Regions from separate parts of the Brevibacillus sp. MS2.2 genome, predicted to be linked through region 3. Evidence: riboswitches for the same ligand, from Rfam matches in the RefSeq annotation. Region 3 holds a riboswitch; each other region holds the start of a gene.
What was found. A riboswitch is a leader RNA that binds a small molecule or an ion and turns the genes downstream of it on or off. The one in region 3 is predicted to bind cobalamin.
Positions count from the first base shown of each region.

Region 1: linked by a shared signal. The riboswitch ahead of HP568_RS09585 (ABC transporter substrate-binding protein) and the one ahead of nrdI (class Ib ribonucleoside-diphosphate reductase assembly flavoprotein NrdI) in region 3 are both predicted to bind cobalamin.
Region 2: linked by a shared signal. The riboswitch ahead of HP568_RS11875 (energy-coupling factor ABC transporter permease) and the one ahead of nrdI (class Ib ribonucleoside-diphosphate reductase assembly flavoprotein NrdI) in region 3 are both predicted to bind cobalamin.

Region 1 covers NZ_JABSUZ010000008.1:87,929-92,085, reverse strand. Annotated here, with positions in the region: gene HP568_RS09595 (pyridoxamine 5'-phosphate oxidase family protein) at 1-377, opposite strand, end outside; gene HP568_RS09590 (MBL fold metallo-hydrolase) at 546-1,490, shown strand; cobalamin riboswitch at 1,642-1,791, shown strand; gene HP568_RS09585 (ABC transporter substrate-binding protein) at 1,948-2,943, shown strand; gene HP568_RS09580 (FecCD family ABC transporter permease) at 2,945-3,982, shown strand; gene HP568_RS09575 (heme ABC transporter ATP-binding protein) at 3,991-4,157, shown strand, end outside.
Region 2 covers NZ_JABSUZ010000010.1:105,853-110,009, forward strand. Annotated here, with positions in the region: gene cbiQ (cobalt ECF transporter T component CbiQ) at 1-397, opposite strand, end outside; gene HP568_RS11870 (energy-coupling factor ABC transporter substrate-binding protein) at 394-678, opposite strand; gene HP568_RS11875 (energy-coupling factor ABC transporter permease) at 675-1,439, opposite strand; cobalamin riboswitch at 1,584-1,777, opposite strand; gene HP568_RS11880 (quinone-dependent dihydroorotate dehydrogenase) at 1,911-3,002, opposite strand; gene HP568_RS11885 (GerAB/ArcD/ProY family transporter) at 3,154-4,157, shown strand, end outside.
Region 3 covers NZ_JABSUZ010000003.1:135,106-139,262, forward strand. Annotated here, with positions in the region: gene nrdE (class 1b ribonucleoside-diphosphate reductase subunit alpha) at 1-1,198, opposite strand, end outside; gene nrdI (class Ib ribonucleoside-diphosphate reductase assembly flavoprotein NrdI) at 1,185-1,544, opposite strand; cobalamin riboswitch at 1,706-1,905, opposite strand; gene HP568_RS03685 (alpha/beta hydrolase) at 2,076-2,897, shown strand; gene HP568_RS03690 (ACT domain-containing protein) at 2,931-3,443, opposite strand; gene HP568_RS03695 (hypothetical protein) at 3,483-3,812, opposite strand; gene mnmA (tRNA 2-thiouridine(34) synthase MnmA) at 3,835-4,157, opposite strand, start outside.

The DNA of each region.
Region 1 (4,157 bases), on a different contig from region 3:
ATGTTTACGGTAATGATTTGACGAGCACCAGGCAGAAGCGGGAAATCATTTACGAGCTCATCCCACCGAGGTGTATCTGGGAGAATAACCGTTCCTTTGCCGAATAGGCGCATGATGAGAGGGGGGCCTTCAAATGCACAGAACATGATCGTAATCCTGCCATTTTCCTGTAGATGTGCACTGGTTTCGTTTCCACTTCCAGTCAGGTCTAAATAGGCGACCTCATTAGGGGATATTATGCGAAAAGAATCGTATCCTTTCGGTGAAAGATTCACGTGACCATCTTTGTCCATAGGAGCAGAGGCAACAAAGAACATCCGTTGCTTCTTGATAAACTTCTCATGCTCAGGTCGTAACTCAGAAAAAAGCTGACCCATTTTGCACCCCTCCAGATAATGGAATTGTTTTTGCTGCCCTCATCATACGATAAAAATATGAAGATTTTGTGTTGTTTATCTCCAATGCGTCCAAAATAGATGGTAAAGTGTAAATATTCCTACAACAAAATGGCATCTCGAGACTTTTTGAAAAGGAGGAGTATTTACATGCAATCATCACAGCCAATCGACTTAGGGGAACGCATCCATTTAATAGACGGTTTCGATATGGGCTGGGCGGAACGTACGGGGACGTATGTGATCGCGGAAGAGGAGCTTACATTGGTAGAAACAGGGCCAAGCCCCTCTGTCCCATACATCAAGGCTGGTCTCGCCAAGCTCGGTTATACGCCGGAACAAGTAAAATACATCATCGTGACGCACATTCACCTGGATCATGCAGGAGGAGTAGGACTGTTTCTGAAGGATTGTCCGAATGCAAAGGTCGTTGTCCACCCGAAAGGTGCACGTCATCTCATAGATCCGAGCCGACTGATCGCAGGCGCGAGAGCCGTGTATCATGATGATTTTGATCGATTGTTTGATCCGATTGAGGCAGTTTTCGAGGAGCGGATTTTGATTCGCGGGGACGGAGATACACTCAAGATCGGACGGAATTGCACATTGGAGTTTCTGGATTCCCCAGGTCACGCCAATCATCACTTCAGCATCTACGATCCCGTAAGCCGCGGCATGTTCACAGGTGATACCGCAGGTGTACTCTATCCACAGCTTAAAAAGGATGGTATTCACCTCGTGCTGCCATCTACTTCGCCGAATCAGTTTGACCCGGATGCCATGTTAGCGTCTTTAAGCCGTTTTGAAGCGAGCAAGTTGAGTCGGATTTACTTTGGTCATTTTGGGATGTCAGAGCAGGTAGACGACGTGTACCGCCAAATTCGTGAGTGGCTCCCCATATTTGTGGCGGAAGGAGAATCAACGCTTGCTGCTGGTCAAACTTATGACGAGCTGTCTCGTAAGTTAGTTGAACGAGTCTCGGATCATCTACAGTCACAAGGCATTAATGAGGACCACGAAGTTTTCGAGGTACTCAAGCTCGATTTGCAAGTATGCTCCATGGGCATTCTGGATTATTTGCACAAACGAGGGTAATAGCCTGCCAAAAGCTTTACATTTGCCTGAACCTTTTGTTCAGGCATTTTTCATTTTTAGCAGGCAAGAAAGTACTGCCTTATGTGTTTGTCATTCTTTTTTCATCCAAGGAATGCTATGATGTAGGATGAGTCATGAACTGTGACAATTTCAAACGTAACAGCAAATAGGTGCCTCGTCTTTCTAACAAAAAGATCGGGTGAAAAGGGAAGTCGGTGAAAATCCGACGCGGTCCCGCCACTGTAAATCGGCTCGTTCCTCAGCCGTAAGCCAGGAGACCTGCCTGTTTGTTTTCGTGCCTGTTGCCTTCGCGGAAAGGATCGGCCTATTTCAGGAAGCAGACCATCCTGTCTGTTTGCCCAAAGGTGCCGACCCTTTTGATTTCCGAATGGAAGCAAGGGTCGCTTTTTTATTGGAAATAACAGTCGATTTGACATGCAGAAAGGAAGTTCTACATATGAAACGTTCATTGCGATTCATGATCCCCCTGCTAGTTGCGGCGAGCCTTGCAGGTTGTGCGGGTAACGATAACAGCCAGCCAGCACCAGGAGGACAAACAAGCGCACCGCAGCCAGCACCGCAAGAGAATGCGGCCGAGCAGTCTGCAAAACAAACAACGTATCCATTGACAGTCACGGATGCGGCAGGAAAAGAAGTAACCTTTGCAAAAGCTCCTGAGCGAATTGTCTCAACATCACCTGCCGAGACTGAGATTTTGTTCGCACTAGGCTTGGAAGATCGGATCGTAGCTGTCTCAGACTATGATGATTATCCAGATGCGGCGAAGGCAAAGCCAAAAGTTGGCGGGGTCGTCAAACCAAACGAAGAAGCAATTCTCGCTCAAACGCCGGATATGATCGTTGGTGGAATTTCGATGGAGAAGCCAGTGGCTGACAAGCTCAAATCTCTCGGGATGCCAGTCTATATTAGCCATCCGACAAAGATGGATGATATCCTTAACAATGTTTTGACGATGGGAGTTATCACGAATACACAGGAACAAGCCGAAAAAGTCGTCGCGCAAATGAAGAAAGACATCGCGTACGTTCAAGAAGCAGTGAAAAATGTAAAACCGGAAGAGAAGAAAAAGGTATACCTGGAATTTTCCCCGGGCTGGACAGTCGGAAAAGGCGAATTCATGGACGAACTCATCACGCTGGCTGGAGCGACAAACATTGCTTCCGACACCGAAGGATGGAATCCGATCAGTGAAGAAAAGATTTTGCAAAACGACCCGGACGTCATTTTGTATGCGAGCGGAATTACCGATGAAAAGTCTGGCGTCAAGCTGGAGGATCTGATCGCGAATCGCAATGGCTGGGATAAAATGAAGGCGATCCGTGAAAAACAAATCTTTGGCATGGACCAAAATATTTTGTCCCGTCCTGGTCCACGTATTACACAAGGGTTGATCGAAGTAGCCAAGACGATTTACCCTGACCTGGTGAAATAAAATGAAGAAACGATTGTTCATATGGGGAGGAGTAAGCTGTTTCGTTCTTCTGGCATCAATAGTTATCAGCATCTCGATGGGGGCGGCCCAACTCCCCATTTCGCAAGTATGGCTCATCCTGCTTCATCAAATCCCGGGCTTGTCTGAGTGGATCAGCGTAACGTGGCCAGAGTCTTCTGAGCAAATTGTCATGAAGGTTCGTTTTCCACGCGTTGTATTGGCTGTCTTGATTGGGGCCTGCTTGTCACTTGCAGGAGCGGGCTTTCAGGGCGTTTTGCGCAATCCGCTCGCTGATCCGTTTACGATGGGCGTGGCATCCGGTTCTGCTGTCGGAGCAGCCTTCTTGATCCTTTTTGGTTTGCAAATCAGCTTTTTGGGTGCATGGAGCACGCCTGTCGTCGCTTTTCTTACAGGACTGCTCAGTTTATGGATCGTACTTGGACTCGCGAAAACGCAAGGAAAGCTGCAAACCGAGACCTTGATTTTGTCTGGTGTCGTGGTGCAGGCTTTTCTCGGCTCGCTCGTTTCCTTTATGGTGTCGCTATCTGACCAGACGGTGAATGAGATCGTGTTCTGGCTTATGGGCAGCCTGTCATTTCGCGGCTGGGCCTTTACATCTGTCTTGATTCCGTACTTGGTCATAGGTGGAATGGTGCTTGTGAGCTATGCGCGTTCCTTGAACCTATTTGCGTTAGGGGAGCGGCAGGCAGCGCATCTCGGCGTCCATGTGGATCGAACGAAGCTCGTGGTTCTGGTCGTCTCGACTTTCCTGACCGCAGCGGCAGTTTCTATCGCGGGAATTATCGGATTCGTTGGCCTGGTGGTACCGCATCTCGTCCGATTGCTGGTTGGTCCTGACCATCGTATTTTACTGCCCATGGCTGCGATCTTCGGTGGTATTTACGTATTGTGGGCCGACACGCTTGCCAGAATGCTGTTGAGTCCAACGGAAATCCCGCTCGGCGTCGTGACAGCATTTTTGGGAGCACCGTTTTTCGCCTATTTATTGAAGCAAAATAAACGCTTTAGGAAGAGGTAACGTAAGCGATGATCAATGTGCGTAACTTGCAAAAATCGTATCAGGATACGCCAGTTTTGCACGGCATCGATTTTTGCGTGGACAAGGGAGAATTTTTTGGCATCATCGGGCCCAATGGAAGCGGTAAATCCACTCTGCTAAAAATCATTTCAGGTGTCATTAAGCCAGATGCAGG
Region 2 (4,157 bases), on a different contig from region 3:
AGGCAAAGCAAGATAAGCTCGCCATGGTACGCCAAAATAAGATCCAAACTTTACTGAAGGAAGACATCGGCACATAGAGAACATACGAACCCAGTTCCCATACTGCCGCGACCTGGACCTGTACTTCTCCTGCCCTCGCTCCTTCTACCAATAGGGCAGGGAGCCCCGCCATGAAAAACGAGAGCGACACGATCATAAAGGCACAGTAGATACGGACAGGAATACGGGCATACACTACTACCCATACCGTCATCCAGACAACGACCGCCATCTGCATCCATACATGTCCCACCAGGACGAGCAGTAACAATGCACTCGCCAGCAATAGCTTATGTGCTGGAGGCAGACGTTTCAGCCTGTTTTGATAAGAAAGAGAATCAAGTTGGAGCCCGTTCATTTTTTCCGCTTATCCAACCGACCTTTGTACAAACCCACTGCGTAGCCAACCACTCCCGCTCCCAACGCCGCCTGCACCGCAAACAATAGACTCTCCGTCTCTCCTCCTGGCGGTTCTATCAGCGGCTGGAACCACGGTTCGTAGTTCGGGGCAATTTCCTTGATCGCTTCCTCCGCCACGCCGTCTGCGCCGCCAAATTCCGAATCCTGCACCAGCAACAACGGGACAATCGCCAGTACGATTACCCCCAAGAGCAATAGCCAGTTCCATCCTTTTTTCACAGCGATTCCTCCCGTTTGAGCAAACGAAGCTGTGTAAGCTCTTTTGCGTTGTAAGATAACAACCAGTTCCAAACAAGAACGGTCAACAGCCCTTCACTGATTGCGAGCGGCACTTGCGTGAATGCAAAAATTCCTGCAAATTTGGCAAACGAGGCCAACACTCCACCAGATTCAGCCGGGAATGCGAGCGCCAGTTGAATGGAAGTCACCACATACGTAGCGAGGTCAGCCAAAGCAGCCGCCGCAAAAACAGCCAGACGCTGGCTTCCGCCCACTTTCATGATCATTCGATAGATTCCGTATGCCACCAGTGGTCCTACTACCGCCATGGATACAGCATTTGCTCCTAGCGTAGTCAAGCCTCCATGTGCCAAAAGCAAGGCTTGAAACAAGAGCACCATACTCCCTAACACAGACATCGCAAAAGGTCCAAACATAATGGCGCCAAGGCCTGTTCCAGTCGGGTGAGAGCTGCTGCCTGTAACCGAAGGGATTTTCAGTGCAGATAAAACAAACGCAAACGCTCCAGCAACGCCAATAAGGAGCTTCATTTCAGGATGTTCTTTTACAATCTTGTTAATCGAGCGAATCCCAAGTATAAAAAACGGCAAGAAGACAGCCCACCAAAATAAGGCCCAGGATAATGGCAAATACCCTTCCATGATGTGCATCGCATGTCCTGTCTCTGGTTCATTGAGCAAAAAATACAGGACAAACCCCGCGATCATCAGACCAGTAGATACCAGACGAGATCGATTCATGTTCCTTCCCCCTTCACTGACTTTCGTTCTATTCCTACAAACAAAAAAATCCCATCCATCACTGGACGAGATTGTGCACACAAAACAACAGACTGACTATACAGCCTCATTGCCCGTATTCACCGCTCCTTTCCGCGAAGGTTCTGTGGGTGTGGCTTATAGGTAGGTCTCCTGGCTTCCAGATCCATGCGCTCTTTGTCCTTCCCCATACGAAAATGAGTGGTTTCCTTCTCAAAGAGAGCTCCCTGGTTACAGTGGCGGGACCGCTCGGGACTTTCACCCGATTCCCTGTTACCCTTTATGCTTCACATAAAGGCACCTAACGCCGACAATATACAATTGACAGATAATTCATGTTTGTCCCACATCATTATACCGGATCACTACATAAATCGGAAGAATATAAGTGAAAACGCATAAGTCGATGACCCACTACAAACGGAGCCATCGACCTATGCGTACTTGTTCTCTCTATTCTTTTGCGTCTACACCAATTACTTCACTAATATGTTTAAAACCATCCCGCTGCATGAGCTTGAGCAGCTTTTTGTTGATTTGCTTAGCAATACCTGGGCCCTGATAAATCATCCCTGTATACACCTGAATGAGACTGGCTCCTGCTCGGATTTTCGCGTAGGCATCTTCGCCGTTATAAATGCCCCCGACACCGATGATTGGTACCTTGTCTCCTACTTCTTGATAAATCTCCTTCACCCAAGCAGTGGAACGCTCCGTAAGAGGTCTTCCGCTCAAGCCGCCCGCTTCCTCGGCAAATCGATGTCCGGAAACTGCCTCACGTGACAAGGTCGTATTGGTTGCGATAATTCCGGAAATGCCTTCTTCCACAGCAGCGTGAACAACATCGCGCATGTGCTCATCCGACATGTCTGGTGCTACTTTCAGCAATATCGGTTTTTTCTTGATGGAACGTGCTTCCATTTCAGATGCCTTTTCCCTTACTGCACGCACCAAATGACGCAAGCTCTCTGTTTCCTGCAAGTCACGCAGATTCGGGGTATTCGGAGAGCTGATGTTAATGACGAAGTAGTGACCGTATGCATAGAGCATGTCCATACATTTGCTATAGTCGATGGCCGCCTCTTCATTCGGCGTTACTTTGTTTTTTCCGATGTTAATCCCAATCGGAACATCTGAGTATGCGTAATCGACCAAATGCTGGGAAGCCAAATACGCACCGTGATTGTTGAAGCCCATCCGGTTAATGACAGCTTGATGTTCCGGCAAGCGGAACAAACGCGGCTTCGGATTGCCTGGCTGCCCCTGCGGCGTCAACGTCCCGATTTCCACAAACCCAAAACCAAGAGCACCTAACGCATGATAGACTTCTGCATTTTTATCAAAACCGGCTGCAAGTCCGACTGGATTCGGAAACGTCATTCCCCACAGCTTATTCTCCAATCGCTGGTCTTTTACCTGATAGATCATCTTCAGGATGCTTTTGCCTGGAGCAGAATCCTCCACCAGCCTTAAGGCACCAATTGTCTTTTCATGAATCTCTTCCGCATCTTGCTGGAACAGATATTTTCTTATGAGCTGATACATCGGCTGCACTCCTTACTCCGTTTCTACCTTTTTACCTCATAGTAGAATACCATACTTTTTCGGACGGATGTAACCTTTATACGTGATACATATTTCCAAGCAAGCAGGCAAATCCTAACAGCACCACCACGCACAGGGGGATAAGTCTTTCATGAAAGTGGACGGAAAAATCGGGATTGGTCAAGCCATTATGGTGATGATGCTGACGATCGGCATTACGAACCACGTAACCGTCATCCCCCTCTTATTGAGTAAAGCCGGAAGAGATGCTTGGTTGAGCGTGTTACTTGCTGGTATCCCTTTTTCCTTCTGGGCGTATTTGCTGTTTGTGGTTAATCGAAGTTTGGATCAACAATCTTTGTATGAATGGATTTCACAACGGTCAGGAAAAATCGTCAGCAATCTCTTGCTCGTTCCAATCATGATCTGCCTGTACCTCATGGCGCTGACGAATCTGATCGATACGCAAACTTGGACAACCGTAAACTACTTGCCTCGTACACCCGAGTGGGTGACCGCTTTAGCCTTGGTCGGGCTATGTGTACTCGCTTCTATTGGAGGTATGACCTCCGTTGGAATCACAGCAGGCGTCTTGCTCCCCGTAGTCGTGTTGCTCGGATTTTTCGTCGCTTTTGGCAATATTCCCAAAAAGGATTATAGTTTTTTGCTCCCGCTTTTCCAAAACGGTTTTCGTCCGCTGCTACATGGGATGCTTTACGTTGGCGGCGGTTTCACCGAGCTGTTTCTGCTCCTTTTGCTCCAGCATCACGTACGAAAGCCGTTTCGACTCGTACACTTTTTTGTCATGCTCGGTATCACACTGCTGTTGACACTCAGCCCACTGACAGGAGCAATTGCAGAATTTGGACCTGTGGAGTCCGCTCGTCAACGTTTTCCTGCATTTGAACAATGGCGGCTACTCACAATCGGAAAAGACATCGAGAACATGGAGTTTTTCTCGATTTTTCAGTGGCTTTCTGGTGCTTTTATTCGAATAACGCTTTGCCTGATTCTTTTAGGAGATTTGATCACGATACGAACTCGAAAGCAACGCAAATTCATGATGCTGTTTTTCGGCGGAAGCATGATCGCCTTCACCGGCCTCCCTTACAGCGACATGCAATTCGTAGCCTTCTTATCGCGTGTATACTACCC
Region 3 (4,157 bases):
CGCGACGGATGATATCCATCTCGCCGTAATTGGTGATCGTCGAAGTCTCTTGTAGCTGGAAGATTTCCGTGCACAGGTTGGACATTTTCACCGAACCAAGATCTTTCAGCGCATGGTTGTTGTTCGCATTCGTCTTGTTCATGATGTACGGATAGCCTGATTCCATTTGGATCATCGCGATTTTGGTCAACATCTCGCGTGCGCTCATCACAGTCTTTTTCTTGATGCGATCGTTTGCCAAGAGCTCCTCGTACATATCATCGAGGTCCATATCATCCAGATGCACGCCGTATTCTTTGTACACGGAGAACGGAGCAAACACAGTCAATGGCTTGTTTTCCTCAGCCAGCTTGTAGAACACATTTGGTACGATCAGGCCGATGGACAACGTTTTGATGCGTGCTTTTTCATCTGCATTGATCTTTTTGCAATCAAGAAACTCGTTGATATCCCAGCCGAAGATGTTATAGTACGCTGCTCCTGAGCCTTTGCGTTGCCCCATTTGATCCGCGTAGGAAAACGCATCCTCCAACAGCTTGAGAACGGGCATGACACCTTTTGCTGCGCCCTCGACGCCTTTGATCGGCTCTCCCCGTCCGCGAAGCTTGGACAGGTTCACGGCTACACCGCCGCCAATTTTGGATAGCTGCATACAAGTTCCCAAAATAAAGTTGATGGAGTTCAGTGAATCATCCATTTCGAGCAAGAAGCAGGAGACCATTTCTCCACGGCGGCTTTTGCCTGCGTTCAGGAAGGTTGGTGTCGCTGGCTGCAAGCGTTGATCCATCATGGATACTGTTAAACGCTTGGCGAGCTCAAAGTCACCTTGTCCAAGGGACAGTGCCACAACGGCCACCCGGTCTGGATACTGCTCCAAGTACATCGATTTATCGTTCGTTTTCAAGGCGTAATCTTTATAAAATTTGGAGATAGCCATGTACGAAGCAAATTGAAAATCAGCATCATAAGCCAAACGGAAAACTTCATCGACCTGCTCAACAGTGTATGTTTCATAGACGTTTTCATAGAAGTCATTCTCGATCAAATAGTCCATGCGTTCTTTGACACTGCCAAAAGTCATCGTGTTGGACTGCACTTCTTCCATGAAGACCGCAACCGCTTCCCGATCCTTTTCCAGTTGATAAAATCCGTCATTGCCACGCTGCATCAGTTCGTTGTTCAATTCAATATGCCGCAATTGCTGCCACCCCACTCGTAAATTGTTCCACGTCACGGCCGGTACCGGACAGTTCAAATTTAGAAATCACCGGAACGCCGTATTGGCTCGCGATCGTATCCGCGCTTTTGGCAAAGCTGGTTCCCCAGTTGCGGTTGCCGCTGGCAGATACTCCGCGCAGATGGACATGATTTCGCTTCAGGAACGTCGCCACCTTCTCCGGCACTTGTCCGAATCCCGTCGTGTATGTGATCAAAATGAATGGCTCGTCCAGCACCATATCTTGATCAATTTCCACATGTGGCAAATTAATTTTGTTGACGAATCTTCGGACGTTTCCTGTTTTTGAATCATAAGCGATTAGCATGTCCCTCATCCTATCCTGCATTTTTTACTCTGTATGTATGTTATTTAGCCAAAGTAAAAGCGCATCCGACGTTTACATGCCGAATGCGCGTGATGACTTCCATCTAGCAATTCGCCAATGCGAATTGAGCGCTCGAACACTTCCCTATCTCCCGTAGGTTAAACAGTGCAAGCGGTTAGGCAGGTCTCCTGGCTTTTGGATCATCGCTCCATTCTCACCTTCCCGATCGTTCATGATCAGTGGCATTCTTTCGCAAATGGAACTCTCTCATTACAGTGGCGGGACCGCGTCGGATTCTCACCGACTTCCCTATTAAGTCTACCAAATCTGGCTGGCAAACACCTTACCGCATCAATATGTAGTTGGCAAAACTTACTTTACCTCAATATATCGTAGGAGTCAAGCTCAGTATGCGCTCTTTTCGAAAACTAACTATTCTCCTTTTTCGGCTATTGCTAATCTCTGGTTCTCGTTCATATAATAGATTTTGTGCGTGTTGGTTAGCCATGGAAAGATTGGAGAGTAGCCCTCATGAAAAGCACCGACTATCAACCTGTCGTCATTCCTCGTTCTTACAGTAAAAGCATGACTTATCAAGAGCGGGACTATCATATTTTCGTAAGTGTTCCTGCCGATCCCCCTCCGGAATCAGGCTTTCCCGTCATATATTTGCTAGATGGCAACTCTGTTTTTGCCACCATGACCGAAGCGATACGGATACAATCACGTGGCCCTGAACGAACTGGCGTGTATCCTGCTATCGTCGTCGGGATTGGGTATCCAACGGACGATCCGTACCATCCTGCCCGTTTCTTTGATTACACCTATGAAGTTCCCGCCTCAGAGCTTCCTGGCAACCCAAAAGGAGCCGCCTGGCCTCAGATGGGGGGAGCAGAGCAGTTCCTCACCTTTTTGGAGGAGCAGCTCAAGCCTAGCATCGAAAATGACTTCCCCATCGATCGGACGCAGCAAGCGATTTTTGGACATTCGCTAGGGGGCTTGTTTGTCTTGCATGTACTTTTGTCGAGACCACACGCTTTTCAGCGGTATATCGCTGGAAGTCCCTCGATCCACTGGAATGAGAGTGTCCTGCTTGCGAAGGAGAGCCAATTGCCGAGCCTGCTGACAGATGACCTCGACGTCCATGCGCTCCTCACCATTGGAGAGCTGGAAAACGATGGCCGGTTCTTGGTCAAAGAAAAATCCCTGGCGATGGTCGAACGATTAGCCTCCATGGGCAAAGGTCAAATCAAAGCTTCCTTCCAAGAATTTGTTGCCGAAAATCATTCGTCCGTTTTGCCAGTCTTGGTTAGCCAAGGACTCAAATTCGCTACGAAAAAAACTGCCCGCTAAAAAAACGGGCAGTTTTTGTTTATCATGATTCGCTTACTGTAGAGATAACACTTTGGTGATTTGGGGCAGCTCTTCGATGGCAGCTACAATCGTCGGTGTAATCTCTTCGTCGGTCACAGAGATAAGCAGGGCATTCTTCCCTTTTTGCTCGCGCGATACATTCAACTTGGAAACATTGATTTGATATTCAGCCAGTTTTCGTGAGACGTCATAAATCACGCCTGGATAATCGATATGGTGAACCAACAACCCATGGGCCCCTGGAGGTATGCGACACGCGCAGTAATTGATTTCACTGATGTACACTTCTCTCCAATCTTGCGCGAAGGTGTACTTGTTCGCCCCTACCCGCAAAACCGCCAAATGATTCGCATATTCGCCGGAGCTATGTTGGACAGGTACCTTCGTACCGAGTCCTTCCACTAACAGCGTTGCGATTTCCTCTTTATTTTCATGAGCAAGAATACTTAATTGTGCACTCGCTAACTCTGGCTCGAGTCTTCGAATCAGTTCAGCCAGCTCACGCAGTCCAGCATGTTGGGTCATGTGATGCCTTCACTCTCCCAGTCAGGTTTATCCTTGTTTTCACGGCAGAATCCATGCTTCCGGCTCTTTCTTGATGGAGGATTCATTATCAGCACGATACCAAGCCGTCAACGTTTGCCCATCTTTCGTATAATAGATGCGGTAGATGGTATTGCCTTTTCCGCTGTTAGTAAAAGGACTTTCTTCCAGCGGAACCGCTGTCACTCCACCCGAGGTAACAACCCCGCCGTTCTCCTTGATGACGTTTTGGATCGTCGCCATATGCTCTTTCCCCAAGGAGGCCATCCCGAAATAAGAGATGATCGCCAAGAGAACCGCTCCCGCCAAAAACGAAACGATAATCACTTTTGATTTTTTCGCAGCATCCACCGAGTGCTTCCCCCGTCTTATCTTAGTTCTCTTTATCGACTAAGCGTACCTTGTCAATCGTACCGCCACCCAAGCATACTTCCCCATCGTAGAAGACGACAGCTTGACCAGGTGTCACTGCTTTTTGCGGCTGATCAAATACAACTTCTACGGTACCATCCTCCAGTGGGTGAACGGTTACTCCCTGATCCGGCTGGCGATAACGGAATTTCGCTGTACAAGTAAACGTTTCGGAAGGCTTCTTGTCACTCACCCAGCTCACGTTGGTCGCCAAGAGACTCTTCGAGTACAAACGGATATGATCAGAGCCTTCACCGACGATCAGGACATTCCGCTCCAGATCTT